DNA from 3 places in the Mesorhizobium sp. M0698 genome. Region 2 is predicted to be linked to each of the others. Evidence: predicted binding sites of a transcription regulator. Region 2 holds the regulator's gene; each other region holds the start of a gene.
What was found. Region 2 encodes LexA, which represses DNA repair genes until DNA is damaged. Its sites were predicted from a motif close to TGTTCNNNNTGTGTTCNG; they were not measured.
Positions count from the first base shown of each region.

Region 1: NKI16_RS19410 (helicase-related protein) is a predicted target of LexA. The motif match lies at 5,317-5,334, and genes of this name have one in related genera.
Region 3: NKI16_RS04245 (single-stranded DNA-binding protein) is a predicted target of LexA. The motif match lies at 7,369-7,386, and genes of this name have one in related genera.

Region 1 covers NZ_JAMYPQ010000009.1:122,963-132,580, reverse strand. The annotation lists gene NKI16_RS19435 (citrate synthase/methylcitrate synthase) at 1-559, opposite strand, end outside; gene NKI16_RS19430 (citrate/2-methylcitrate synthase) at 652-1,800, shown strand; gene phaR (polyhydroxyalkanoate synthesis repressor PhaR) at 1,869-2,477, opposite strand; gene NKI16_RS19420 (acetyl-CoA C-acetyltransferase) at 2,756-3,940, shown strand; gene phbB (acetoacetyl-CoA reductase) at 4,045-4,770, shown strand; gene NKI16_RS19410 (helicase-related protein) at 5,500-8,907, shown strand; gene NKI16_RS19405 (RNA-binding S4 domain-containing protein) at 8,920-9,306, shown strand; gene fdxA (ferredoxin FdxA) at 9,455-9,618, shown strand, end outside.
Region 2 covers NZ_JAMYPQ010000011.1:165,946-175,563, reverse strand. The annotation lists gene gltX (glutamate--tRNA ligase) at 1-312, opposite strand, end outside; gene NKI16_RS21860 (ComEC/Rec2 family competence protein) at 408-2,873, shown strand; gene lexA (transcriptional repressor LexA) at 2,867-3,601, opposite strand; gene kynU (kynureninase) at 4,047-5,294, shown strand; gene NKI16_RS21845 (hormone-sensitive lipase) at 5,391-6,221, shown strand; gene NKI16_RS21840 (molybdopterin molybdotransferase MoeA) at 6,229-7,434, opposite strand; gene moaC (cyclic pyranopterin monophosphate synthase MoaC) at 7,434-7,940, opposite strand; gene trpC (indole-3-glycerol phosphate synthase TrpC) at 7,943-8,755, opposite strand; gene trpD (anthranilate phosphoribosyltransferase) at 8,760-9,618, opposite strand, start outside.
Region 3 covers NZ_JAMYPQ010000001.1:863,600-873,217, reverse strand. The annotation lists gene NKI16_RS04285 (peptidylprolyl isomerase) at 1-111, opposite strand, end outside; gene coaD (pantetheine-phosphate adenylyltransferase) at 187-687, opposite strand; gene NKI16_RS04275 (hypothetical protein) at 883-1,035, shown strand; gene gyrA (DNA gyrase subunit A) at 1,091-3,901, opposite strand; gene NKI16_RS04265 (helix-turn-helix transcriptional regulator) at 4,049-4,876, opposite strand; gene NKI16_RS04260 (hypothetical protein) at 4,963-5,493, shown strand; gene NKI16_RS04255 (MarC family protein) at 5,568-6,197, shown strand; gene NKI16_RS04250 (OsmC family protein) at 6,206-6,631, opposite strand; gene NKI16_RS04245 (single-stranded DNA-binding protein) at 6,755-7,267, opposite strand; gene NKI16_RS04240 (cupin domain-containing protein) at 7,476-7,865, shown strand; gene NKI16_RS04235 (ArsR/SmtB family transcription factor) at 7,948-8,262, shown strand; gene NKI16_RS04230 (SRPBCC family protein) at 8,259-8,783, shown strand; gene NKI16_RS04225 (ATP-dependent Clp protease proteolytic subunit) at 8,810-9,415, shown strand; gene NKI16_RS04220 (hypothetical protein) at 9,412-9,618, shown strand, end outside.

The DNA of each region.
Region 1 (9,618 bases), on a different contig from region 2:
TCGAAGCGACCACGCGCGCGGCGAAGGTCGATGCGTTGAGGCCGTGGTCGCAAACCGTCACGAGATAGGCATCGAGCGCCTTCGCCAATTTAGGCGAGGCCACAATGCCGGTCAGCATCCGCAGCATGTCGGCTGCATGATCGGCCTTGCTATCGGGCGCAATCGGGCTTTCGCCGCGCTGCAAGCGCAGCAAGGCCGGCGTCAGCACGGCAGGTGCCGCAACCAGCCGCAGCGCGTCCGACAATTTGTCACCATCCGGCAGCAGGGCAATACCGGCGCGCATCGCGCTGTAGATATCGACGGATGCGAGAAACGGCAGCAAGGGTTTGATCTGCTCGAACACTTCGCTGCGCGCCCGACCGATCGCGTTCGCCAGCTCCCTGCCGTCGGGAAGATCGTCGAAAAAGCCGTCGAACAGCAGATGAACCACCTCGGCGTATTTCCAGCGGCCTGCCAGTTCGGGCAACGAATGGCCCCGGATGGTCAGGCGGCCACCAAGACCGTCAACATCGGAGAGCACCGTTTCCGCCGCCACCACATCATCGAGCCCATTCGCCATTGGTTTTCTCCTTGACCCTTTCCGGGTGGAAGATAAGGGTTGGTGACTGGACCATCAATCTTGATCAACGGAATCAACATGACAAGGCTGACATGACGGAGTGGCTGACGCGGGACGAAGCCCTGGAGCGTCTCAAGGTGCGAGCCCAGACCCTCTATGCCTATGTCAGCCGCGGACGCATCGGCGTGCGGCCGGACCGGGCGGATCCACGCCGCAGCCAGTATCGCGCCGACGATATCGCGGCGCTGGCGAGCCGCCGGGCTCGTGGCCGAAATCCCCAGGCAATCGCCGAAAGTGCAATTGCCTGGGGTGAGCCGGCGATCGCCACCACGATCTCGACCGTTTTGCATGGCCGCCTTGTCTATCGCGGCCAGGATGCGGTTGCTCTCTGCGAGGCTGCCACGCTGGAGCAGACGGCAAACCTGCTTTGGGCATCTGGCGCACCAGTGTCGTTCGTCTCGGCGAGCCGCCATGGCAACGGCGCAACTGGCCGGCCGGCTGCCTTCGCGGAATTGGCCGCGTTGGCGGCCAACGGCCGGCCTTCGCTCGGCCGAAGATCGGCTTCGCTCAACCACGATGCGGCCGGCGCCATCGCCGCTTTGGCCCAGGCGCTCGGCGCGATTCCCGGAACTGGTGCCGTGCACGAAAGGCTGGCGCGGGGATGGTCGCTCGATGCGGCCGGCGCAGACTTGATCCGCCGCTCACTGGTACTGTTGGCCGATCACGAATTGAACGCATCGACCTTCGCCGCGCGGGTCGCCGCGTCCACCGGTGCACCTGTTTCGGCCTGCCTGCTTGCCGGCCTCGCCACGCTCTCCGGTCCGCGCCATGGCGGCGCCGCGGAGGCGGTCATGATGCTGGCGGAAGATGCGCAGAGATTGGGGCCGGATGCGGCTGTCGGACGCTGGCTCGGTCACGACAGGCCGCTGCCCGGATTTGGCCATCCGCTTTATCCCGACGGCGATCCGCGTGCGGAACCGTTGCTGGCCGCGATAGATGTCGATGATGGGCTGTTACGGCTTTGCAATGCGGCCTTTGCGGCAACGGGCATGCGCCCGAACGTCGATTTCGCTTTGGCCGCGCTGACGCGCGGTCTCCGTTTGCCGTCCGATGCGCCGTTCCGCCTGTTCGCGCTCGGCCGCAGCGTCGGCTGGGCCGCGCATGCCGTGGAGCAGGTGACAAGCAACGGCCTGATCCGGCCACGCGCCCGCTACCAGGGACCGCTGCCGGAGCAGCTCTAGCCGCGCTGCTTGCGAAGTCTCAGCGGCACCCGAAGGAAGGTTCGACGCTGCACTTCGCCAGCCGGCAGTCAGGACATCGTGTCGAGCTTGCGCTGCATCGCGGCGATCTGCTCCTTCAGCTCCTGAAGGTCGTCGGGTTTTTCCGGCGTTTCCTTCCTGGCCGGTTCGGCCGGCGCTGCTGCCGGCGCCGAGCCCGCGGGCGGGAACGGCGTGAACAGCCGCATGGCGTTCTGGAACATTTCCATGTTGCGCCGCGTCTGCTCCTCCAGCACCTTGATTGGTGTCGCGATCTTCATCATGTCCATCGGCGACTTGCCGAGGGCGTCTTTCATCTGCTCGCGAAAGCGTTCCTGCTCCTTCGAGAAGGCCAGCATCGACTGTTCGAGAAAGCTCGGCACGATCATCTGCATCTGGTCGCCGTAATAGGCGATGAGCTGACGCAGGAACGGGATCGGCAGCATGTTCTGCCCGTCCTTGTTCTCCAGCTCGAAGATGATCTGGGTCAGTACCGGATGCGTGATGTCGTCACCGGTCTTGGCGTCCTGGACAGTAAAGTCCTCGCCTCTTTTGACCATTTCAGCGAGATCCTCGAGCGTCACATAGGTGCTGGTGCCCGTATTGTAGAGACGGCGATTGGCATATTTCTTGATAACAATAGGTTCGTCTTTTGCGGCCATCTGCATCCTCCCCGGACACCGGGCAGCTTAAGTAAGCCGCCGGTAACGATTGCGCCTTTTTAAAGGATATGCGCAAAAGCGTCATGAATCCAAGCAGTTTGTGCAGTGCGGGAACATTTTATGCTGCGCAGCACGGATGGGCCGTCATCGCAGCGACGCGCGGCCTGCTTGCCGCGGAGGAACGCCATGCCCATTTCGGGTTTGACTCGGGTTGTGGAAAGGGCAAGAAAAGTCCCCGACGGCACCCGAAATCGTTCCCCGAAAGCCTGGAGAAGAACATGTCCGCTTCCAACGCCATCGTTGTCGCCAGTGCGGCGCGCACGCCCGTCGGCTCCTTCAACGGCGCCTTCGCCAACACCCCAGCCCATGAATTGGGTGCCGTCGCCGTCAGGGAAGCGCTGGTCCGTGCCGGCGTCGACGGCAAGGAGGTGGACGAGGTCATCCTCGGCCAGATCCTGACCGCCGCTCAAGGGCAGAACCCGGCGCGGCAGGCGGCAATGGCTGCCGGCGTACCGCAGGAGGCGACCTCCTGGGGCCTGAACCAGCTCTGCGGCTCGGGCTTGCGCGCCATCGCGCTCGGCATGCAGCAGATCGCCCAGGGCGACGCGAGGATCATCGTTGCCGGCGGCCAGGAGTCGATGTCGATGGCTCCGCATGCGCAACATCTGCGCGGTGGCGTCAAGATGGGCGACTTCAAGCTGATCGACACCATGATAAAGGACGGCCTGACCGATGCCTTCTACGGCTATCATATGGGCAACACCGCGGAGAACGTCGCCCGCCAGTTCCAGATCACCCGCGACGACCAGGACCAGTTCGCACTGGCTTCCCAGAACAAGGCCGAGGCCGCGCAGAAAGCCGGGAAATTCAAGGACGAGATCGTTGCCTTTACAGTCAAGGGCAGGAAGGGCGACACCGTAGTCGACCAGGATGAATACATCCGCCACGGCGCGACAATCGATGCCATGACCAAGCTCAAGCCGGCGTTCGACAAGGAAGGCACGGTGACGGCAGCCAATGCCTCCGGCATCAACGACGGCGCCGCTGCCGTGGTGCTGATGACCGAAGCGGAAGCCGCAAGGCGCGGCATCACACCGCTGGTGCGTATCGTTTCCTGGGCGACCGCCGGTGTCGACCCGCAGATCATGGGGACGGGACCGATCCCCTCCTCGCGCAAGGCGCTGGCCAAGGCCGGCTGGTCGGTCGGCGACCTCGATCTGGTCGAAGCCAATGAGGCCTTTGCCGCGCAGGCCTGCGCCGTCAACAAGGACATGGGCTGGGATCCGGCCATCGTCAACGTCAATGGCGGCGCCATCGCCATCGGCCATCCCGTCGGCGCCTCGGGCGCCCGCATCTTCAACACGCTGGTCTACGAGATGCGCCGCAGAAGTGCCAAGAAAGGCCTTGCCACGCTGTGCATCGGCGGCGGCATGGGTGTTGCCATGTGCGTGGAAGCATTGTGATGAGATAAGCGATACGAATAGGATGCTGGCGCAAAGCGAGTAGGGAATAGAGGGCAAACCCCACCGCTTCAACGCTCAGTCATCTGCATTTCCCGGGAGGACATATGACAAAGGTTGCAATCGTCACAGGCGGGTCGCGCGGCATCGGCGCGGCGATATCGGTCGCCTTGAAAAGCGCCGGCTATTCGGTCGCCGCAAACTACGCCGGCAATGAAGAAGCGGCGGCAAAGTTCAAGGCCGTGACCGGCATCCCGGTCTATAAATGGTCCGTCGCCGACTACGAGGCCTGCGCCGCCGGCATCAAACAGATCGAAGCCGATCTCGGTCCCGTCTCGGTGCTGGTCAACAATGCCGGCATCACTCGCGACGCGATGTTCCACAAGATGACGCGCGAGCAATGGAAAGAGGTCCTCGACACCAACCTTTCCGGCGTCTTCAACATGACGCATCCGTTGTGGGGCGGCATGCGCGACCGCAAGTTCGGTCGCATCATCACCATCTCCTCGATCAACGGCCAGAAAGGCCAGGCCGGCCAGGTCAATTATTCGGCCTCGAAGGCCGGCGATATCGGCTTCACCAAGGCACTGGCCCAGGAAGGCGCGCGCGCCGGCATCACCGTCAACGTCATTTGCCCCGGGTACATCGCCACCGAGATGGTCAAGGCAATGGACGAGAAGGTCCTCAACGAGCGCGTCATCCCGCACATCCCGGTCGGCCGTCTCGGCGAGCCGGAGGAAATCGCGCGCTGCGTCGTCTTCCTCGCTTCCGACGATGCCGGTTTCATCACCGGCTCGACCATATCAGCCAATGGCGGCCAGTACATCGCCTGATCGTTTATCTTTACGTTGAGACAGATACGCGCTTGGACGAACGGGCCTGCAAAACGGCCCGTTTCTATAGCGGTCTTCCCGTTGCAAGATCTCGATGCAGCACGCTGCCCCAATCCGGCACGCAAAGGTTAACGGCAAACTCGCAGCCTGTGCAAAAACCGCCCGGCAGCCTGTGGATTCTAGGTGGAAAAGCTGTTCACAACACAACATGCTGCGGTGAACAAACCAAGAAACTTCGGCTATCTCTGATTCGTCGCCGATTCGTTCCGGCTTTGAGCGGAACGTTAACGGCGAGAGCTGAAAACACCCTCGAAATGATTAAAGCGCGTTAGGAAACATCAATAATTTCATAACGTTGTGCGAAGCAGATTGGCCGGCCACGACCATTCACCGGCAAAGGTTAACCGCAATGCTCGCTTGGATGCCGCTTGCATAAATCGGGCCAGTTTCCGTGATTCAGCATGTGGTGAGATTCGCCGAAAGAAAACCCAGATGTAGCCGTGAACAAACCCTGAATCAGCGCGAGTCAGTGATTCGTCGCTGATTCGTTCCAGACTCGTTCCAACTGTTAATCGGGAACAGATTTGAGGCTCGAACGAACCAATCGGCCTGCCCTCGGCATATTCCGCTTTCGCTTCGTGCCCGAAATCCCTATGTGTCGCCTGTCATACGCGGCCAATATGGGCGCGCTCCCGACAATGCGAGGCAGAGAGCCTTATTTCCAGGCCGATGAACATCTATCCGAAACACACTGAACCGCTGATCCTGTCGGGTCGAGACGTGACGGCCGTGCTCGGCCCGACCAACACCGGCAAGACCCACCTCGCCATCGAACGCATGGTGGCGCACGAAAGCGGCGTCATCGGCCTGCCGCTCAGGCTGCTTGCCCGCGAGGTCTATGCGCGCGTCTGCGAGAAGGTCGGCGCCCATAAGGTTGCGCTCATCACCGGCGAGGAAAAGATCCAGCCGGCTGGCGCGAAATACTCGGTCTGCACCGTGGAAGCGATGCCGCGCGAGACCGACGCCGCCTTCGTTGCCATCGACGAGGTCCAGCTCGCCGGCGATCTCGAACGCGGCCACATCTTCACCGATCGCATCCTGCATCTGCGCGGCCGGCAGGAGACGCTGCTGCTGGGCGCGGCCACCATGCACGGCATCCTGCAGCGCCTGCTGCGGGGCGTGTCGGTGGTGACCCGACCACGCCTGTCGCATCTTGCCTATGCCGGCTCGAAGAAGCTGACCCGCCTGCCGCGGCGCACCGCGATCGTCGCCTTCTCGGCCGACGAGGTCTACGCCATTGCCGAGCTGATCCGCCGTCAGCAGGGCGGTGCCGCCGTCGTGCTCGGCGCACTCAGCCCGCGCACCCGCAACGCCCAGGTGGCGCTGTTCCAGTCGGGCGACGTCGACTACCTCGTCGCCACCGACGCCATCGGCATGGGCCTCAACCTCGACCTCGACCACGTCGCCTTCGCCCAGAATCGCAAATTCGACGGCTACCAGTACCGCAACCTGACGGCGGCCGAGCTCGGCCAGATTGCCGGCCGCGCCGGCCGGCATCTGCGCGACGGCACCTTCGGCGTCACCGGCCAGGTCGATCCGCTGGATGATGAACTGGTCAACAAGATCGAGGCGCATGATTTCGATCCGGTGAAAGTGCTGCAGTGGCGTACCGCGCATTTCGATTTCGCCAGCCTCGATGCGCTGAAGCGCTCGATCGAGACCAACGCCCCGGTAGAAGGCCTGACTCGCGCACTGCCGGCAGTAGACGCGCAGGCGCTCGAGCATCTGTCGCGCGACGACGACGTCCGGGCACTCACCACCGATGCCAGGCGCGTGGCGCTGCTTTGGGAAGCCTGCGCGCTGCCCGACTACAGGAAGATCGCGCCGGCCCAGCATGCCGACTTGATCGCCTCCATCTACATGGACCTTGCCAGGCATGGCCATGTCGACGAGAACTACATGGCCGAGCAGGTGCGCCGTGCCGACACAACCGAAGGCGACATCGACACGCTGTCGCACAGGATTGCCCAGATCCGCACATGGACCTTCGTTTCCAACCGGCCCGGCTGGCTGGCCGATCGGGCACACTGGCAGGAAAAGACGCGCGAAATCGAAGACAGATTGTCGGATGCGCTGCATGAGCGGTTGACGAAACGTTTTGTAGACCGCAGGACTTCCGTCCTCATGCGGCGCCTTAGAGAAAACACGATGCCTGAAGCCGAAATCAGCCCAACCGGAACCGTCCTCGTCGAAGGCCATCACGTCGGCGAGTTGCAGGGTTTCCGCTTCACCGCCGACCAGAGCGCCGGCGGCGAGGATGCCAAGGCGGTGCGGGCGGCGGCGCAGAAGGCGCTTGCCGCCGAGTTCGAAGCGCGGGCCGAGCGTTTCGGCGCCTCTGCCAATGGCGACATTGCGCTGGGTTCGGATGGCACGCTGCGCTGGATCGGCGCCCCGATCGGCACGTTGGTTGCCGGCGAAGACGCTTTGAAGCCGCGTCTCGTTCTGCTCGCCGACGAGCAACTCACCGGCCCGGCACGCGACAAGGTTGCGGCGCGCGCCGAGCGCTTCGTCAATTTCCAGATCGAATCCCTGCTGAAGCCGCTGGTCGATCTCAAGAATGCCGAGCAGATCACCGGTATCGGCCGCGGCATTGCTTTCCAGCTCGTCGAGCATTTCGGCCTCATCAACCGTCGCGACATCGCCGACGAGATGAAATCCCTCGACCAGGAAGGCCGCGCGGCGCTTCGCCGTCTCGGCGTGCGCTTCGGCGCCTACCATGTCTTCGTCCCGGCGCTGATCAAGCCGGCGCCGGCCGGGCTGATAACGCTGCTGTGGGCGCTGAGGAACGACGGCAAGGACAAGCCCGGCTTCGGCGATGTCGTTCACGCACTGGCCTCCGGCCGCACCTCGGTGGTCATCGATCCGACCTTCGACAAGACCTTCTACAAGCTTGCCGGCTACCGCAATCTTGGCCGGCGTGCTGTACGCGTCGATATTCTCGAACGGCTGGCCGACCTGATCCGGCCGGCGACCAACTGGAAGCCGGGCCTCGGCCCTCGCCCCGACGGCGCCTATGACGGTCAGTCCTTCATGGTGACGCCGCCGATGATGTCGATCCTCGGCGCCACCGCCGACGACATGGAAGAGATCCTGAAGGGTCTCGGCTATCGCGCCGATGCCAAACCGGCGGCCGAGGTCAAGGCGCGGCTCGAAGCACAGGACAATGCCGCGCGTGAAGCTGCCGCTGCAAAGCAGGCGGCGGAAGAGGCTGCGCGAGTCGAGCAGGCGAGGATGGCGGAAGCATCTGCCGCGGCAGAGCCGCCGGCGGAGGCTTCGGAACCTGTGTCGGATGCGGCTCCTGTTGCGGAGGCGGCGGCCGAAGCTGTGACCGAAGCGACGGCAGAGCCTGTCGCGGAAGCTCCAGCCCCTGAAGCTGCGGCAGAAGTCACGCAAGAGACCCGGCCCGCCGCGGAGGCGACTGCTGAAGCGCCTGCGGAACCAGCGGCCGAGCCAAGGGCGGAACTTGGGGCGGAAACTGAGGCTGCGGCATCGGCAGAACCGCCGGTTTCCGACACTACGGAAGCATCGCCGGCCGAACCTGCAGCGACGGCGGAAGCCGTCTCCGGCGAAGCTGCTCCAGAAGCGGAGGAGCCAAAACCTGTCCTGTTATGGCGGCAGGGTCGTTTCGACCAGCGCCCGCGTCATCGCCAGCATGACAACCGCCCCCGGGACAATCATCGGGACAATCGCGCGCGCAATGGTCAAGCTGGGCCGGACAGCCGCAGCGATGCGCCGGCAGATGCCGGCGGGCAACCGGCGCCGGGCGACCGGCCCGCCCGTCAGGGGCGCCACGACCAGCGCGACGGCGCCGGCAAGCCGCGCTTCGATCGCAGCAAGTTCAAGCCCAGGCCGCAAGGCGAGGCGGCAGAACAGCGCGCCGGCAAGCCGCAAGGTGAACGCCCGGACCGGCGCGAAAACCGGCCCGACTGGAAGGCTGGCCGACAGGACGGCAAAGGCGGCGCCCAAGGCGCAAAGCCCGCCTTCCAGCCAAAGCCGCGTGAGGAACGCCCGGTCCGCTTCGATCCGGACTCGCCCTTCGCCAAGCTCGCCGCGTTGCGCGACCAGCTGAAGAAGTAGGCTGCTCGTCCAATGGTCACTGATGCCCGCCAGCGCATCGACAAGTGGCTGTTCTTCTCGCGCGCGGTAAAATCGCGCACGCTGGCAGCCAAGCTGGTCGTCGCCGGACGCGTCCGCATCAATCGCGACAAAGCAGCGCAGGCCTCCGATACGGTCCGGCCGGGCGACGTTTTGACCATCACGCTGGAGCGGCGGATCTTCGTCTGGAAAGTCCTTGGCACCGGCGTACGGCGTGGCCCGGCCGAAGAGGCCCGCCTGCTCTACGAGGACATGTCGCCGCCCCCCGCGCCCAAGGGCGAGGCGCTTCCGGATGCGGTGCCGCCGTTGCGCGAGGCCGGCAGCGGTCGCCCGACGAAGAAGGAACGCCGCCAGACCGACCACCTGCTCGGCGACGATTGAGCAAGGTCGAACGCCCGCTTTGCCGGCCTTCCGGAATTTCATTCCGGAAACCGCGGCACCGCTGGCAGGGGCCGCCCTTGCCACCAGCGGACAAAGGCGTTACCTCACCAAAAAAGCCCAATAAAATGGGACGTCCCGGAGCCGACCAATGACCTATGTCGTGACCGACAATTGCATAAAATGCAAATACATGGACTGCATCGAGGTCTGTCCGGTCGACTGCTTCTACGAAGGTGAGAACATGCTCGTCATCCACCCGGACGAGTGCATCGATTGCGGCGTCTGTGAACCGGAATGCCCGGCCGACGCGAT
Region 2 (9,618 bases):
AGGCGTCGCATAACAATAATAGGCCTTGCCCATACGAACGAGCTCCTCGGCCACCTCGCGATGGCGCGGCGCACGCTCGAATTGCGACACCGGCTCGCCGTCCCATGTCAGGCCAAGCCAGGAAAGCCCGTCGAGAATGGCCGCGCTTGCCGCATCGGTGGAGCGCTCGCGGTCGGTGTCCTCGATGCGCAGCAGCATCGTGCCGCCTGTGTGCTTGGCATACAGCCAGTTGAACAGCGCCGTGCGCGCGCCGCCAATGTGCAGATAGCCGGTGGGCGAGGGGGCAAAACGGGTGACGACCTTATCGGGCATGGAACTCTCAGGCGGGCGAAGGAAGTGGGTTTGCGGACTTTCGCGCGTTGCGCGTTCATGTAGCATAGGAGGTCGAGGCGCAAGGGGCAGACCCGATGGCTGTGCGAGGCCGTGGTGCGGGCGAGGGCGAGGACGTTGGCAGCGGCGTCAGCGAACGCTTGCTGTTTGCCGCTCCCCCGCCTGTCCTGCCGGCACCGGCATTGCTACCCGCTCCGCGCTTCGATGCTCCGTCGCTGCCGGCCAGCGACCCAGCAACGGTTCTCGTGCCCGCGGGCGAGCCCATCGTACGCCTGCCCAGGCGTTTCCGCCTCCCGTCACCGTCCCGTATCCGCAACAGCGTAACCACGGCAGCCGGTCTGGAACTCGACCGCGGCATCGCCTTCCTGCTGGTGCCGGTGTTCCTCGCATGCGGGGTGGTCGTATATTTCGGGCTGTCGGTGGAGCCGGCCTTTCCACAGCCGATCGCAATCGCGCTCCTCGCGGCCCTTTGTGCCGTCGTCTCGCGGTCATGGCCCAGGACGCGCCTGTGCTTCATGGTGGCGCTGCTCTGCGCGCTTGGCGTACTTGCCGCCAAGTTCGAGACATGGCGTGTCGGAACGCATATGCTCGGCTCCGAAATCTCGACGCGGCTGACGGGTCGCGTCGTATCGTACGAGCCCATGGCGAGCGGCCGCATCAGGCTGACAATCGATGTGATCTCAACGGCCAGGCCGACACTGCGCTACATGCCGGAACGGGTCCGCGTTTCGGCGATGAAGATACCGGCTGAGCTGACCGCCGGTTCCGAGATCACCGGCTATGTGCGGCTGCTGCCGCCGACCGGCCCGGTGCGGCCCGACAGCTATGATTTCTCCTTCGACAGCTATTTCGCCGGTATCGGCGGCAGCGGCTTTTTTCTTGGCAATCCGAAAGTCGTGTCGTCGGGCAGCATGCCGCTTGGCGCGCAGCTTTCTTCCGCGATCGAAGACGCGCGCGAATCCATCGCCGACCATATCCGCAGCCGCATCGGCGGTGCCGAGGGCGAAATTGCTGCTGCGCTGATCGTCGGCGTGCGCGCCGGCATTCCCGAGGAGATCAACGAAGCGATGCGGCGCACCGGCATCTACCACATCATCTCCATCTCGGGGCTGCATATGGCGTTGGTCGCCGGCACCATCATGGCGCTGCTGCGGGGTGCCTTTGCGCTGTTTCCCGATTTCTCATCGCGACGGCCGGTCAAGAAATATGCCGCGGCCGCCGCGCTTTTTTCGATTGCGGCCTACCTCGTCTTTTCCGGCATTGTCGTGGCGGCCGAACGCAGCTTCATCATGCTGGCGGTGATGCTTATCGCCGTGCTGTTCGACCGGGCCGCGCTCACCATGCGCAACCTGGCGATCTCGGCCATCGCGGTCATCCTGGTGTCGCCGCACGAGGTGGTCGGTCCGAGTTTCCAGATGTCCTTCGCCGCGACGGCGGCCCTTGTCGGCGCCTATGCAGGCTGGTCCGATTACCGCGCCGGCAGGGCCACCACGCCGCCGCCGCGGCGGTCGCCGCTACGCTTTGCCACTCGAAAGGTCCTGCTGGGCATGTGCGGTCTGGCGATGACATCGATCATTGCAGGGAGCGCCACGGCGCTTTTCGCCATATGGCATTTCCAGCGCGTGGCGCCGCTCAGCCTGTTCGCCAATCTGGCCATCATGCCCATCGTCTCACTGGTCGTCATGCCCTTCGCCGTTCTCAGCGCGCTGGCGATGCCGTTCGGTGCGGATGGCCCTTTCCTCTATGTCATGGGCAAGGGGCTGACGGCGATGATCGCCCTGTCCGGGTGGATCTCGGAGCGCTCGCCGATCGATGCGGTCGGGCTGATTTCGCTGAGATCCGTCCTTCTGGTGACGATCGCCCTCGTCATTGCCAGCATGGCGACGACGTGGCTGCGGCTGGCGGCACTTCCTTTTGCGCTCGCCGGCTTGCTGACGACAACGCAGACACGCATACCCGACGTATTGGTCTCGGAGGACGCACGGCTGGTGGCGCTGCCGATCGGCAGCGGTGAACTCGCGGTCAACCGGGCACGCCCGAATGAGTTCGCCATCGACAATTGGAAACGCGCGCTCACATCAGAGGCTATCGTCGCGCCGGAAACACCTGGAAAGAACGACCCGCAATTCGACATTGCCGATCCGGCCGACCTACCGCCGGGCATGCCGTTCATTTGCACGGACGGCCTCTGCCTTGCCAGGCATCCATCCGGCGCGATCATCGCGCAAGCCAAGGACCGCGATACTGCGCGGCCAGCCTGCGCCTTTGCCAGCTTGATCGTCATCGACGACGCCACCGCCCATAACCCCTGCTACTACGACCGGCTGGTCCTCGTCGTCACCAAACGGCAACTGGCGCGCGCGGGAAGTGCCGCCGTCTACTTCGATCCACAAGCGGCAACGCGCGCCGAAATCCGTTTCGCGGTCGAAAAATCATACCGGCCCTGGCACGTGCAGCGGAAATTTTCACGCGCGGCACGGGGCCTGCCGCCATACCGCAGGGCCGACAACCCCAAAGCCGGCGCCAAGGGCGGAGCTCAGTAGCGGCGGATCAGTCCGACGAGCTTGCCCTGCACCTTGACCCTGTCTGGTCCGAAGATGCGCGTCTCGTAGGCCGGATTGGCGGCTTCCAGGGCGATCGAGGCGCCCTTGCGGCGGAACCGCTTCAGCGTCGCTTCCTCCTCGTCGACCAGTGCCACCACGATCTCACCGGGGCTCGCCGTATCGGCATTGCGGATGATCACCGTGTCGCCGTCGAAAATGCCGGCCTCGATCATCGAATCGCCTTTGACCTCGAGCGCATAATGCTCGCCGCCCATGATCATATCCGGCGGCACCGAAATCGAATGCGTCTGGTGCTGGATGGCATCGATCGGCACACCGGCGGCGATGCGGCCCATCACCGGGATCGAAACGGCGGCGACGACATCGTCGTCATTGCCGGCTGCAGGGACGCGCGACGATGTCGGCTTGCCCTGCCGAGGGGCGCCTTGCCCAAGACTACCCTGGATGACACTCGGCGAGAACTTGCGTGCCGCATTGAGGCCGGGGGCGATCGAGTCAGGCAGGCGCAGCACCTCCAGCGCACGGGCCCGGTTGGGCAAACGGCGAATGAAGCCGCGCTCCTCCAGCGCCGTAATCAGCCGATGGATTCCCGATTTGGAAGCCAGGTCGAGCGCCTCCTTCATCTCGTCGAAGGAGGGCGGAATACCGCTTTCCTTCAACCTTTCGTGGATGAACATAAGCAGTTCGTGTTGTTTGCGTGTCAGCATAGCGACCCCCAACAGAATCAGAAAAACAAACCCAGAACAAACACTATCTGTTCCAGTTGTGTTCCGCAACTGTTTAAAGTTTAATGAATGCGTTAAGGCTTGGGAAACAAACCACGCCCCTACCGGAATGCCGCATTTTCACCGTCGCGAGCGTCATCCCCTTGATTCTGCTTTCGTTTGCGCCTTCTGGCTTCCCAGAAGGCAGCACTGACATCGGCCGTCGGTCGGCAAAAGGCACGGAATTGAACCCGTATCGACTGTGCGGTCTGGTCAATGCACCGTGAACGAAACGAATTCAAAACGCCAACCTCGGGTTAAGTCCCGGTTTCCACCGCCTGGTCAGGCTGCTTCTCGCCGGTGGAGCCTTGCTGCGCGCAACCAGGTAATGGAAGAACAGTCGATGCGTGTCCGGCGTTGCGTTGGATCTTGGGGGAGCAGACAAATCATGACAGGAATTCCCGATCTCGTGGCCATAAAGGCGATGGATGCCGCGGATCCGTTGCGCGCGATGCGCGACCGCTTTGTGTTGCCGCAAGGAGTGATCTATCTCGACGGCAATTCGCTAGGAGCTGCTTCACGTGCCGCTTTCGATGAACTGCACAAGGCCGCGACCGAAGAATGGTCGCATGATCTCATCCGCGCATGGAACACGGCCGGCTGGTTCAACATGCCGCTTGAACTTGGCGACCAGCTCGGGCGCCTGATCGGTGCCGCGGCCGGCCAGACGGTGGTCTGCGACACGACATCGGTCAACATCTACAAGCTGCTGCACGCCGCCATGGCCATGCGACCGGAGCGGCAGGTCATCGTCGCCGAGGGCGATAGTTTTCCGACGGACCTCTACATGGCTGAGGGTGTGGTTTCGACGCGAAAAGATACGCTGCTGCGCCTCTCGGGGGTCGACGCGCCGACCATCGAAGAGCTGATCGACGAACGCACCGCCGTGGTGCTGGTCAACCACGTCAACTATAAGTCGGGCGAACTGCGCGACATGCCGGCGCTGACGCGCAGGGCTCAGGAAGCCGGGGCGATGATCGTCTGGGATCTCTGCCACACCGCTGGCGCGATGCCAGTCGAGCTCGACAAGGCAAACGCCGATTTTGCCGTTGGCTGCACCTACAAATATCTGAATGGCGGCCCGGGCGCGCCTGCCTTCATCTATGCGGCTGAGCGGCATCTTTCCTACATCCAGCAGCCGCTCACCGGCTGGTGGGGCCATGCACGGCCCTTCGCCTTCGAGCCAGGCTATGCGGCCGGCACCGGCATCCGCCGGTTTCTGTGCGGCACCCAGCCGGTCCTGTCGATGCGCACGCTGAAGGGCGCGCTCGACATCTGGAACGATGTCGACATGACGGCGGTGCGCAAGAAGAGCATCGCGCTGGCGGATCTGTTCATCGAGCTTGTCGAGGCAAAGTGCGGCACTTACGGGCTCACGCTCGAAAGCACGCGCGATGGGGAAAAACGCGGCAGCCAGATTTCATTCATGCATGAGCATGGCTACCAGGTCATGCGCGCGCTGATCGAACGTGGCGTGATCGGCGATTTTCGCGCGCCATCGACCATGCGCTTCGGCTTCACCCCGCTCTATGTCGGCTATGCCGATGTCTGGCAGGCCGTCAAAGTGCTTGAGGATATCCTGCGCACCGGTGCGTGGAAGGATGCGCGCTTCGCCATCAAAGCAGCTGTCACTTGAGATTGATGCGAGAGCTGGAATCGTGAGGCTGGCGACGACGTGCCGCGCGATGCTCACGGCTACGTTGCAAGGCCATATTGCCAGGGAGGGCGCAGGGTGTTCGAACGTCACATTGCCGATTGGGACAACGCCTATGCCAACGGCGCCAACATAGCCGGCAGCGATCGCTGGCCGGCGGCCTGGATCGAGCCCGCGCGGGTTTTCCGCGACGTGCTTTCGACCGAGGGCAGGGCGCGGCTCGACATGGCCTATGGCGACAACCCACGCAACCGGCTCGATCTTTTCCTGCCGGCCATCAAGCCCAAGGGACTCGTGGTGTTCGTTCATGGCGGCTACTGGATGGAATTCGACAAGAATTTCTGGTCGCATCTTGCCGCTGGCCCTGTTGATCGCGGCTATGCGGTGGCGATGCCGTCCTACACGCTCTGTCCGCAGATACGCATTGGCGGCATCGTCAAGGAAGTCGGCGCGGCGATCGGCAAGGCGGCGGCGATGGTCCCAGGGCCGCTGATGCTGACCGGGCACTCGGCCGGCGGCCATCTTGTTAGCCGGATGGTTACGGCGACGACGCCGCTGGCGCCCGAAGTCGTCCGGCGCGTTCGTCACGTGGTGTCGATCTCGGGGGTGCATGATTTGCGCCCGATCATGCGCACCGGCATGAACAAGACGATCGCGATCGATGAGGCCGAGGCGCAGGCCGAAAGCCCGGTGCTGCTGCGCCCGATGGACAAGGCCCGCCTGACCTGCTGGGCCGGCGGCGGCGAGCGCGCCGAATTCCTGCGTCAGAGCGCGTTGCTGGCCAACATCTGGATCGGCCTGGGTACCGCGACCAGCTCGGTCGTCGAGCCTGACCGGCATCATTTCAACATCATCGACGGTTTGGCCGATCCAGACCATCCGCTGACCCGGACCTTGATCTCGGAGTGAGGCAGGTTCAGCGTAGCATCAGCACGTCGCAGGGGGAGCCCGCCGCTGCGGCAGGCGCGAACGGCGCGCGAACGATCAGCCCGTTGGCATCGGCCAGCATTTTCAGCATCGAGGAGTCCTGGATGCCGAACGGCGTCGCCACGAGCGTACCGGCGTCATCTATGACAACAGCCCGCACATAATCTTGCCTGAGATCGTTGGCCGGCATGGCGGCACCGAGCCGTGCCCGACGTATATCCTGCTGAAAGGCGCGGCCGCCGAGCCGCGCCAGCAGCGGCTTCAGGAAGAGCTGAGTGCAGACCAGGCTTGCCACCGGATTGCCGGGCAGGCCGATGCAGCGAATGTCTCCCAGCCGCCCGAACATCAGTGGCTTGCCCGGCCGCATGGCGATCTTCCAGAAATCGAGCGTCATGCCTTGCCCGGTCAGCACGTCATGCACGAAGTCGTGGTCACCGACCGAGGCACCGCCCAGCGTGACGATGACGTTCGCGCCAGCCTTCACGGCCTTTTCAACCAGCGCAGCGATCGCCTCCCTGCGGTCCGGCGCGATGCCAAGGTCGAGCGCGCGCGCACCGACCGACTGTGCGGCAGCGGCGACACCATAGGCGTTGGAGGAGATGATCTGGTCGGGGCCAAGATCGCTGCCCGGCGGCAGCAATTCGTCGCCGGTGGCGATGATGGCGACCAGCGGCCGTTTGACCACGCGCACCTCGGGGTGATTGGCCGATGCCGCCAGCGACAAGGCCGCCGGGTCGAGCAGGCGGCCTTTGGGCAGCAGGACATCGCTCTTGGCGAAATCGAGCCCGAGGCGGCGGATGTTGCGCCCCTGCACCGTCGGTTCCGTCACTTCGACGCTGCCGCCACCGAGATCGCGGACGTTCTCCTGGATGACGATAGTGTCGGCGCCTTCGGGAAGCGGCGCGCCGGTAAAGATGCGCACGGCCTGCCGCTGCTGCACCGTTCCGGCAAAGCCGCGTCCGGCCGGCGCCATGCCGACCACCGAAAGCTTTGCCGGTACGGACGCGATATCGGCCGCCCGCACGGCATAGCCGTCCATGGCGGAGGCGTTGAACGGCGGCTGGGTGCGGAGCGCCACAACCGGCTCCACCAGCACGCGGTCGGCGGCATCCAGCAGTGCGACGCGTTCGCCCGGCAGCGCTGCTGCGCCGTCCAGCAGGCGCTCGAGCGCCTCGGCAACTGGGACCAGCGCCATTATCGGCCTGCCTCGGTGGCCCCGTCTCCGGTGATCTTGTAGTCGCCGGATTTGCCGCCGGTCTTTTCAACCAGCCTGATGCCGGAGATGACCATGGCGCGGTCGACCGCCTTGGCCATGTCGTAGATGGTCAGGCAAGCGACCGAGACGGCACTCAGAGCCTCCATCTCAACGCCGGTCTTGCCGGTGACGCGGGTCAATGCTGTCACCTTCAGGCCGGGCAGCGCGGCGTCCGCCTCGATATCGACAGATATCCTGGTCAGCAGCAGCGGATGGCAAAGCGGGATCAGTTCATGCGTCTTCTTGGCCGCCATGATGCCGGCAATGCGCGCGGTGCCCAGCACGTCGCCCTTCTTGGCGTCGCCGGCGAGGATCATGTCCAGCGTCTCGGGCCGCATCGCGACAAAACCTTCTGCGACTGCCGTGCGCACCGTCTCAGCCTTGTCGCCGACATCGACCATGTTGGCTTCGCCCTGCGCGCCAAGATGGGTGAGGGCGGCCGCCATCCTCAAACGACCTCTGCCGGCGCCTTGCCCGTCAACAGCAGGCGCGTTGCCGCGGCCACGTCCTGCTGGCGCATCAGGCTCTCGCCGACCAGGAAAGTCGCAATGCCGCTCTGCTCCAGCCGGCGGCAATCGTCGTGCGAAAAGATACCGCTCTCGCTGACCAGATGGCGGTCGGCCGGCACCATCGCTACCAGCCGCTCCGAGGTCTGTAGGCTGGTTTCGAAGGTCCGGAGATTGCGGTTGTTGATTCCGATCAGCCGCGACGACAGCTGCAGCGCGCGTTCCATTTCAGCCTCGTCATGCACTTCGACCAGCGCGTCCATGCCGAGCCCGAACGCTGTCGCTTCGAGTTCTCTTGCCAACGCGTCGTCGACGCTGGCCATGATGATCAGGATGGCATCGGCGCCCCATGCCCTGGCCTCGTAGACCTGATAGGGGTCGAACAGGAAATCCTTGCGCAATGCAGGCAGCTCGATGGCAGCGCGCGCAGTGGTGAGGAATTCGGGCGCGCCTTGGAAGGAGGGTGCGTCGGTCAGCACCGAAAGGCAGGCGGCACCGCCCTTCGCATAGGCCCTGGCCAGCGTCGGTGGATCGAAATCGGCGCGGATCAGGCCTTTGGATGGGCTAGCCTTCTTGATTTCGGCAATCAGCGCGAACCTGCCGGATTTGCGCTTTGCTTCAAGGGCGGAAAGAAAGCCGCGCGGCGCGTCGGCATCCGTCGCCCGTGCCTTGATCTCGGCGAGCGGCACGCGCGCCTTGGCCGCCGTGATCTCGTCGCGCTTGTAAGCCTCGATCTTGCGCAGGATGTCGGACATGGTTTTAACCGTTCGAAATTTCGATCAGCCTGTCGAGCACTTTCAGCGAGCGGCCGCTGTCGATGGCCTGCGCCGCCGTTACCATGCCGTCGGCGAGGGTCGTCGCTTTGCCGGCCACCACCAGCCCGGCGCCGGCATTCATCAGCACCGTATCGCGAAAGGCGCCGGCTGCGCCGCCCAGCATGTCGCGCAGTGCCTGGGCGTTGTGGGCGGCGTCGCCGCCGCGCAACTCGTCCTTGGTGTGCCGCTTCAGTCCGACGGCTTCCGGGGTCAGCGTAAAGCTGCGGATCTCGCCGCCGGCCAGTTCGGCGACAAGTGTCTCGCCGGTGGTGGTGATCTCGTCATAGCCGTCGCCATGGACGATCCAGGCATGGTCGGCACCAAGTTCCTTCAACGTTTCTGCCACCGGCATGATCCATTCGGGCAGGAACACGCCGACCATCTGCCGTCTGACACTCGCCGGATTGGAAAGCGGGCCCAGCAGGTTGAAGATGGTACGGGTTCCGAGCTCGACCCGGGTCGGGCCGACATGCTTCATCGCCGGGTGATGCGCCGGCGCGAACATGAAGCCAACGCCGGCCTCGTGGATGCAGCGGCCGATCGTCTCCGGAGGGATGTCGATCTTGACGCCCAATGCGATCAGCACATCGGCGGCGCCGGTCAGCGAGGACAGTCCGCGATTGCCGTGCTTGGCGACGGGCACGCCGCTGCCGGCGATGACGAAAGCGGATGCGGTCGAAATGTTGACGCTGTGCGAATTGTCGCCGCCGGTGCCGACAATGTCGATGGCGCCCTCGGGGGCTTCGACACGCAGCATCTTGGCGCGCATGGTGGCGACGGCGCCGGCGATCTCGCTGACGGTC
Region 3 (9,618 bases), on a different contig from region 2:
CTTCAGCGTTACGATCATGGAGTTTTCCGGATCGGCGGCAAAGGCCGACACGGATGCGGTCACAAGACCGGCAAGCACGGCAAGCAAGAAGGCAAGCTTTTTCAGCTGCATGGGATCTTTCTCCGAATATCTTCGTTCATGCATGTCGTTACCCAAAGCCGGGTTCCACTTTTGGGTGACATGCATTTATTTCGCGAATTTGGCGGTGAGCGCGCCGGCCACGGCCGCCGGCACGAAGGGGCGGATGTCGCCTCCCATCGAAGCTATCTGGCGCACAAGTGTGGCGGTAATGGTGCGCACTGAAGGGCTGGCGGGCAGGAACACGGTCTGCAGCTCCGGCGCCATGGTCTCGTTCATGCCGGCCATCTGCATCTCATAGTCAAGATCGGTGCCGTCGCGCAGGCCGCGGATGATGATCGAGGCGCCATGCTTCCTGGCCGCATCGATCACCAACCCGTCGAAGGCGACTACTTTGATACGCGCACCGTCGCTGCCGAATTCCGCCTTCGCGGCCGTTTCGATCAGGCCAACCCGTTCCTCGAAGGAAAACAACGGCTTCTTGCCGGGATGGATGCCGATCGCCGCATAGATTGTATCCGCCACGGCCAGCGACGCCTTCAGCACGTCGAGATGGCCGTTGGTCAGCGGGTCGAAAGAGCCGGCATAAAGGGCGATGCGTTCGGTCATGGCAGGTGCTTCTAGCGAGCCTCTCCCCTAAAGGCAAATCCGATCGCCAGCCCGCCCCGTGAACCTTTTGGCCGACGTGAACGACAGATGAATGTGCCGCTCACAACAGCTTCACGCAGTGTTCACTAAGTTGCCGCTGCAGAAGATGAAACCAAACACCCATCGAATCGTTGTTAGGCGCAGGAGAACATGCACATGCTGATCTACATCCTCGCCACCGCAATGACCGTCGCCATGCTGATCGCTACCGTATTCGGGTTGCATCAGGAAGCACAGCGCGTCCGCGCCAAGGCCAATACCAAGCGGTTCGAACGCTTCGGCAACCGCAAGCCTTATCGCCACTTCTAGATTGCTGGGGTGTCTTCACACGCCGGCCCATAGGGCTGGCGCCGTCGTGGCAAACTCACTCGACGGTAGTATCAGGCTCACCACCTTCGGCATCGGTGGAAGCGCCACCTTCAGCATCGACACTCTCTTCGATCTCCTCGTCGGCTTGCGGTTCTGAAATCCGCTCCACCGAAACGACCTTCTCGCCCTCTGCGGTATTGAAGATAGTAACGCCCTTGGTGGCGCGGCTGGCGAAACGAATGCCGTTGACCGGGACGCGGATGACGGTGCCGCCATCCGAAACCAGCATGATCTGATCGTCATTGCCGACCGGGAAGGTCGCCACCAGGCGGCCGATTTCGGCCGTTTTCGAGACGTCGGTGGCGCGAATACCCTTGCCACCACGGCCAGTCAGGCGGAAATCGTAGGACGATGAACGCTTGCCGTAGCCATATTCCGTCACCGTCAACACGAACTGCTCGTGCGCCTTGAGGAACTCATAGCGGTCGTCGGAAAGCTCCGCCTCTTCGCCGACCTCTTCATTGGTGAGCTGGATTTCTTCCTCCTCGCCGGCCGCGATGTCAGCAGCGAGCCGGCGTTCGGCCACCACCCGCTTGAGGTAGGCGGCACGTTCCGCCGGCGGCGCATCGACATGCTCGATCACCGCCATCGAGATCACCCGGTCGCCATCGGCCATCGCAATGCCGCGCACGCCGACCGAATTGCGGCTCTGGAAGACGCGTACGTCGCTGACCGGAAAGCGGATGCACTGGCCGGAACTTGCCGTCAAAAGCACGTCATCATTGTCGGTGCAGGTCTCGACGCCGAGGATCTCGTCGCCCTCCTCGTCCAGCTTCATGGCGATCTTGCCGTTGCGGTTGACCTGGACGAAGTCCGACAGCTTGTTGCGACGCACGGTGCCGCGCGTGGTGGCAAACATGACGTCGAGCTCGCCCCAACTCGTCTCATCCTCCGGCAGCGGCATGATCGTGGTGATGCGCTCGCCCTGTTCGAGCGGCAGCATATTGATCAGCGCCTTGCCGCGCGATTGCGGGTTGCCGATCGGCAGGCGCCAGACCTTTTCCTTGTAGACGATGCCGCGCGAGGAGAAGAACAGCACCGGCGTGTGCGTGTTGGCGACGAACAGCCGGGTGACGAAATCCTCTTCCTTGGTCGACATGCCGGAGCGGCCCTTGCCGCCGCGGCGCTGCGCCCGGTAGAGCGATAGCGGCACGCGCTTGATGTAGCCGGAATGGCTGACCGTGACGACCATGTCCTCGCGCTGGATCAGGTCCTCGTCTTCCATGTCCGCCCCGCCCTCGGCGAGCTCGGTACGGCGCGGCGTGCCGAACTCGTCGCGCACGGCGATGAGCTCGTCCTTGACGATCTGCTGGACGCGGGCGCGGGACGAGAGGATGTCCAGGTAGTCCTTGATCTCGTCGCCGATCGTGTTCAGCTCGTCGGCGATCTCGTCGCGGCCGAGCGCGGTCAGGCGCTGCAGGCGCAATTCGAGGATGGCGCGCGCCTGCTCCTCGGAGAGATTGTAGGTGCCATCCTCGTTGATGCGATGGCGCGGGTCGTCGATCAGAAGAATCAGCGATTCCACGTCGCCCGAAGGCCAGCGCCGCTCCATCAACTGCTCGCGCGCCGTCTGCGGGTCCGGAGCGCTGCGGATCAGCTTGATGACTTCATCGATGTTGGCAACAGCGATGGCAAGGCCGACCAGCACATGGGCGCGGTCGCGCGCCTTGCGCAGCAGGAATTTTGTGCGCCGGCTGATCACCTCCTCACGGAAGGCGACGAACGCCTTCAGCATGTCGGTCAGAGTCAGCAATTCCGGCTTGCCGCCGTTCAGTGCCACCATGTTGGCACCGAAGGACGTCTGCAGCGGGGTGAAGCGGTAAAGCTGGTTGAGAATGACATCGGCGACGGCGTCGCGCTTCAGTTCGATGACGACGCGATAACCCTGGCGGTCGCTCTCGTCGCGAATGTCGGAAATGCCCTCGATGCGCTTGTCGCGCACCAGCTCGGCCATCTTCTCGATCATCGACGCCTTGTTCACCTGATAGGGAACCTCGGTGATGACGATCGATTCACGATCGTTGCCGCGCGCCTCGACGTTGACGCGGCCGCGCATGACGATGGAGCCGCGGCCGGTCGAATAGGCGCTGTAGATGCCGGAACGGCCAAGCACGATGCCGCCCGTCGGGAAATCCGGTCCCGGAATGATCTCCATCAGCGCCGGAAGGTCGATCGCCGGATTATCGATGAGGGCAATGGCGCCGTTGCAGACCTCGCCCAGATTGTGCGGCGGGATGTTGGTGGCCATGCCGACGGCGATACCGCCGGAGCCGTTGACCAATAGGTTCGGGAAGCGCGCCGGCAGGACTTTCGGTTCGCTGCCGGACGCATCGTAAGTGTCCTGGAAATCGACTGTGTCCTTGTCGATGTCTTCCAGCAACTCATGCGCGACCTTGGTCAGCCGCGATTCCGTGTAGCGCATCGCCGCCGGCGGATCGCCGTCGATCGAGCCGAAATTGCCCTGCCCGTCGATCAGCGGCACGCGCAGCGACCAATCCTGCGCCATGCGCACCAAAGCGTCGTAGATCGAGGCGTCGCCATGCGGATGGTATTTACCCATCACGTCGGCGACCGGGCGTGCCGATTTCACATATTTGCGGTTCCAGTGATAGCCGCTCTCATAGGCGGCGTAGAGAATGCGGCGATGCACCGGCTTGAGGCCATCGCGCACGTCCGGCAGTGCGCGGCTGACGATCACGCTCATGGCGTAATCGAGATAGGAGCGCTGCATCTCCTCGATGATGGATATCGGCTCGATGCCGGTGGGGCCGCCGTCGGCGCCGCGCGGTGTCTTTTGGTCGGTCAAATCGGATCACAATCTAATCAGGAATCACTTGGTGCTTATATAGGAAGCCAGCCTGAAACTCCAACAATCGCGGCAGTTTTCCAGTGTGGTTTTTAGCGGCAAATTCAAAAGGATAAACCAATTGCGACGATATGGCCGTGCACCCTTTCACGGGCGTCGCCGGCGGGCGCGATAAGTACCCGGCGCCTCGCCCATCAGCCGCCGGAAACGGCGATTGAAGGTTGATAGATCGTTGAATCCCGCCGAAAAGGCAATCGCCGAAATCGTCTGATCCGACGTCCGCAGCCGCACGGCTGCCCTGTGCAGCCGCGCTCTCAGCAGGAATTGGTAGGGCGTCATACCGGCAACGTGCCGGAAGGTGCGCAGGAAATGGTAAGGGCTGGTGGCGGTCTCGTCGGCGAGTTCGGCAAGCGAGATCGGCCGGTCGGCATCGACTTCGATGCGCCGCACCGCTTCGGCGACACGCTTCTGGTCACGGCGGCTCGGCGTCCGTCCCCGATCCGTAGCGCTGCAAGCCGCTGTTACCGCGGCACCGGCAATGCGCAGGGCGAGTTCCTCGAACGCGCCGGCGTCGGCCATCTCGCGCGCCGCCTCCGCTTCGGCAAGCAGCGGCACCAGCGCCGGCAAGGGCGGCAGGCGCGGCGTGCCGAAATCGAGCGTCTTCGCGCCCGGCACGTCGGCGACGATCCGCTCCATATAGGCCGGTCCGAAATGGAAGGAGAGGCAACGGTCGCCGGCGCCATGCTCGTGGCCGCATTCGTAGCATGTGCCGGGATTGCCGAGCAGGAGCGCGCCCGGCGCCAGCATCGCCGTGCCCTCGCGCGCACGATAGCGGAAGGTGCCGTTGGTTACGGCGGCAACGCAGAAATCCCGATGCTCCTCCTCGAATGGCCTGTCGGCGGCGCTGGCGGTGCAGATGACATCCGACACCTGCCAGCCTCGGCCCGACGCCAGCCTGTGCGCGCTCGTCGTCATCGCCGAAACATAGCAACTTTTCCCAAGCACAGAACCCCTGTCGGCCTCTATGCTTGCCGGTCTCCTGACAAGATGAGAGCGAAGCCATGTCCAATTCCTTTGCCAAGGCCCTGCACAGCGATGGGCCCGTACCGGCCCTTGCCGAGAAACTGAATCTTTATGGCCGCTTCGTCGGCGCCTGGACGTTCGACGCCACGCGCCATCTCGAGGACGGTCAGGTGCTGACCGGGCGCGGCGAAGTGCATTTCGGCTGGGCGCTCGAAGGCCGCGCGATCCAGGACGTATGGATCCTACCTGCCCGTGACGCCGGCCCCTCGCCCTCGCTCGGCAAATGGACCTTCTATGGCACAACGTTGCGCGTCTACGATCCCGGCGTTGACGCCTGGCACATCTTCTGGAGCGATCCGCGCAATCAGTACTACAGCCGCCAGCTCGGCCGTGCCGAGGGCGACACCATCATCCAGCAAGGCGCAGACGGCACCGGATCTGCTGTGCGCTGGAGCTTTTCGCGCATCACCGAAAATTCGTTCCGCTGGCTGGGCGAACGCTCACAGGACGACGGCGCCACCTGGCGTCTCGAAGTCGAGTTTCTGGCGCGCCGGGCCGTCAGCCCCTGATCCGCACGGTTTCCACTGGCTCCGCTTTGCTCTACCAATCCCGTTATCCGGCTTTGCCGGCGGGGAGGGTCAGCATGCCGAGCTTCGACAGCCTGTTCAACGCCTTCGTCACCATACTGGTGACGATCGATCCGCCCGGCCTGGCGCCGCTCTTCCTCGCCGTGACCCGCGGCATGAACCGCGAGGAGCGCAACCAGGTCTCCGTGCGCGCCTCGGTCATCGCCTTCCTGGTAATGGCGTTGTTCGCAATCGCCGGCGCGTCGATCCTGTCAGTCTTCGGCATCACTCTGCCGGCCTTCCGCGTCGCCGGCGGCTTTCTGCTGTTCTTCATCGCCTTCGAAATGGTGTTCGAGCGCCGGCAGGACCGCAAGGAGAAGATCGGCGACGTCGCCATCACCAGGGACATGATCCACAACATCGCCGCCTTTCCGCTGGCGATCCCGCTTATTGCCGGTCCCGGCGCGATTTCGGCGACCGTCCTGCTCTCAAGCTCGTTTCAGGGTTTGGGCGCGCAGACAGCCCTTGTCGGCATCATCGCCATCTGCCTCGTCATCACCTACCTGGTGTTCGTGCTGTCAGAGCGCATCGACCGTATCCTCGGCCAAACCGGCCGTTCGATCCTGACAAGGCTGCTCGGCGTCATCCTGGCGGCGCTCGCCGTGCAGTTCGTCGCCGACGGCATCAAGGCGCTGATGGCGACGTAGGAACAGCCCTACTTCGCTGTCGTTTCAATGACTTCGAAGTCGTGGGTAATCTCGGCAGTCTTGGCCATCATTGCCGAGGCCGAGCAGTATTTCTCGATCGAAAGCCCGATCGCCCGCTTCACCTTGTCGTGTGATAGCGCCCGGCCCTTGACGACAAAATGCATGTGAATGCGGGTGAACACCCTGGGATCGGCTTCTGCACGGTCGGCATCGAGTTCGACCACGCAATCTTCGACCGCCTCGCGCCCCTTTTCGAGGATATGGACCACGTCATAGGCCGAGCAGCCGCCAGTGCCGATCAGCACCAGTTCCATTGGGCTCGGCCCCGGCGTCTTGCCCTCCGGCCCGAACGCAGTGCCTAGCACCAGCTTGTGCCCATTGGCGGACTCGCCAACGAAAGTGCGCTCCTCGACCCATTTGACCCTTGCCTTCACCTGATACGTCCTTTCACCGCTCAAACGCACAACGTCCCGAAAATCCAAGACAGATTTTCGGGACGCCATTTCGTGGCCAAGGTGCCGGCGCTTTTCGCCGCAAGGGCAGTCCGCCCCGGGAAATCAGAACGGGATTTCGTCGTCCAGCTCGCGCGACGAACCACCGCCGCCGCCCTTGTTGGCGCCACCGCGATTGAAACTTTCGCCCGGGCCGGACTGGCCGAAATCGGAACCGCGGCTCGCACCACCACCGGCATAGTTGCCGACCTGGCCGCCGCCCTCGCCCCGCGCATCGAGCATCTGCAGCTCGCCGCGGAATTTCTGCAACACGACTTCGGTCGTATAGCGGTCATTGCCGGTCTGGTCCTGCCATTTGCGCGTCTGCAGCTGGCCCTCGACATAGACCTTCATGCCCTTCTTCAGATACTGCTCGGCCACCTTGGCGATCTGGTCGTTGAAGATCACGACATTGTGCCACTCGGTCTTTTCCTTGCGCTCTCCGGATGTCTTGTCGCGCCAGCTTTCCGACGTCGCGATGCGGATGTTGACGACCGGGTCACCCGAATTCAAGCGGCGGATTTCAGGGTCCGCCCCGAGGTTGCCCACCAGAATGACCTTGTTGACGCTACCCGCCATGATACTTCTCCGCGCTCATCCGAAACCGAATTTTTGTCGCCGCACCTTACAGGCTATGGACAATCCCTGCCTGCCGTCGCTGCCTTTTCCCACAAGGTTTTTGTTCTCTTTTCGTTCTATAGGAGAGGCCCTGCACTGTCAATAGTTGTCAGTAAGAAGTAGTGTCTTGGCGTCGAATTTCCACAGACCATGGGATCGAGGCGAACGCATGAAGATGGTTGCGCATGACGATCAGCCGCAAGAAGAATGGCGGACGGGAGTAAAGACCCGCATGCATGTCTCGGCCTGCAACGGCGCAACTCAACTTTGCATATTCGAACAATGGGTCGAACCCGCGGTTGGCGCCCCGACACATTGGCACCCGGTCGAGGAAGTGCTTACCGTCATCGCTGGCAGGGCCGAGATGTGGATCGACGAAGAGCATCTCGTCTTGACTGCCGGACAGTCGCTTGTTGTTGCCGCGCACAGGCAACATGGCTTCCGAAACGTCGGCTCCGAATTGCTTCATATTCATGCTGTGCTCGCGTCACCAGTTTTCGAGGCGACGTTCAACGGATCCCCCGACATGGTGAGACGCTGGCTTCCAGCGAGTTTGTAAAACCTCGCCTGTCTTAAAAAACACCGCCTGTCTTAAAAAACACGGCTTGCCAAACCGATAAGTATTGACTTATGCTTTCGGCATGATCGAAGCAGACATTTTTCGGGCACTAGCGGATCCAACGCGTCGCGCCGTCTATGAGCGGCTCGCCGACGGCGAGATGACGGTGTCGGAACTGCGCACTGGCATACCGGTATCGCAGCCGGCGGTATCGCAACATCTCGCAGTGCTGCGCGGCGCCGGCCTCGTGGTCGAGCGCCGGGCCGGTCGCAACGCCTATTACCGCATCGATCCGAAGGGGCTTGCGCCACTGCTCGGCTGGATCGAACGCTACCGTGCGTTCTGGCCAGAGCGCATCGAAAGGCTCAAGACGGTTTTGAAGGACATGGACCAATGACCAGCCGAGGCAAAGAACGCGCCGAAATGGCCGCAGACAAGATCGAGTTCGAGTGCGAGCTGCCCGAGCCGCCGGAAAAGGTGTGGCGGGCGCTGACGGTGCCGGACCTGCTCGCGGCCTGGATGATGCCGAACGACATCAAGCCCGAAATCGGCAACCGCTTTGCCTTTAAAGCGCCGAATGCGCCGATCGAGTGCGAAATCCTCGACGCGGATCCCGGACGGCTGCTGCGCTATTCCTGGCGGGAGCGGCCGGCGCCCGGCGATACGCAGGTGCCGCCCGGCAGTCCCCTGGACAGCGCAATGAACGACAGCCCAGTGGACAGCATCGTCACCTTTACGCTCGACCGCACCGTTTCCGGCGGCACGCATCTGCGCATCGTCCATGATGGTTTTGCTCGGGCAGCAGTGCCGGAGATCGCGATGCCAGGCGCCGGTTGCCGGCTTTCCTTTGAAGCGCGCACTCCCAGGCACAAGCAGATCGCCGCAAACACCCCGCGCCTCTTCCTGCGCGCGGCCTGAACGACAACAGTCAACGGAGACAACCGATGAGCGGCCTTGCCAATCTGGTGCCGATGGTGATCGAGCAGTCGAGCCGCGGCGAACGTGCCTTCGACATATTTTCGCGGCTGCTGCGCGAGCGCATTATCTTCATCAACGGGGCGATCGACGACGGCACCTCGGCGCTGGTCTGCGCCCAGCTTCTGTCGTTGGAATCCGACAATCCCGACAAGGAGGTCTCGCTTTATATCAACTCGCCGGGCGGCGTGGTGACCAGCGGTTTCGCGATCTACGATACGATGCAGTATATCAGCTGCCCGGTCTCCACGGTTTGTATGGGCTTCGCCGCCTCGATGGCCTCGTTCCTTTTGATGGCCGGCACACCGGGGCGGCGCATCGCGCTACCCAACACCAGCATCGTGCTGCATCAGCCTCTCGGCGGTTTCCAGGGCCAAGCCTCCGATATCCAGCGCCATGCCGAGGGCATCCTTCGCACCAAGCGGCGCATGACCGATCTTTACGCCCGCCATTGCGGCCGCACCTACGAAGAAGTGGAACGCACGCTCGACCGCGACTTTTTCATGACCGCGCAGGAGGCCAAGGATTGGGGCCTCGTCGACCATGTTTTCGACACTCGCAAGCAGGCCGCATGATCGAGCCGGGCCGGCGGACGGGACTGAGGCGATTGAGCGCCCGCAATTTCAGCGCCATCGGTCTGGTCTTGCCGCTATCGCGGCACTATAGTCCGGCGATGACCGCCAGCCGCTCATCCAGCCTGTTATGCCTTGCCATCGCTACCGTAGCCGGCACGAACATGCTGGTGGGTATGGCACTTGCCCAAGATAATTCGACGTCT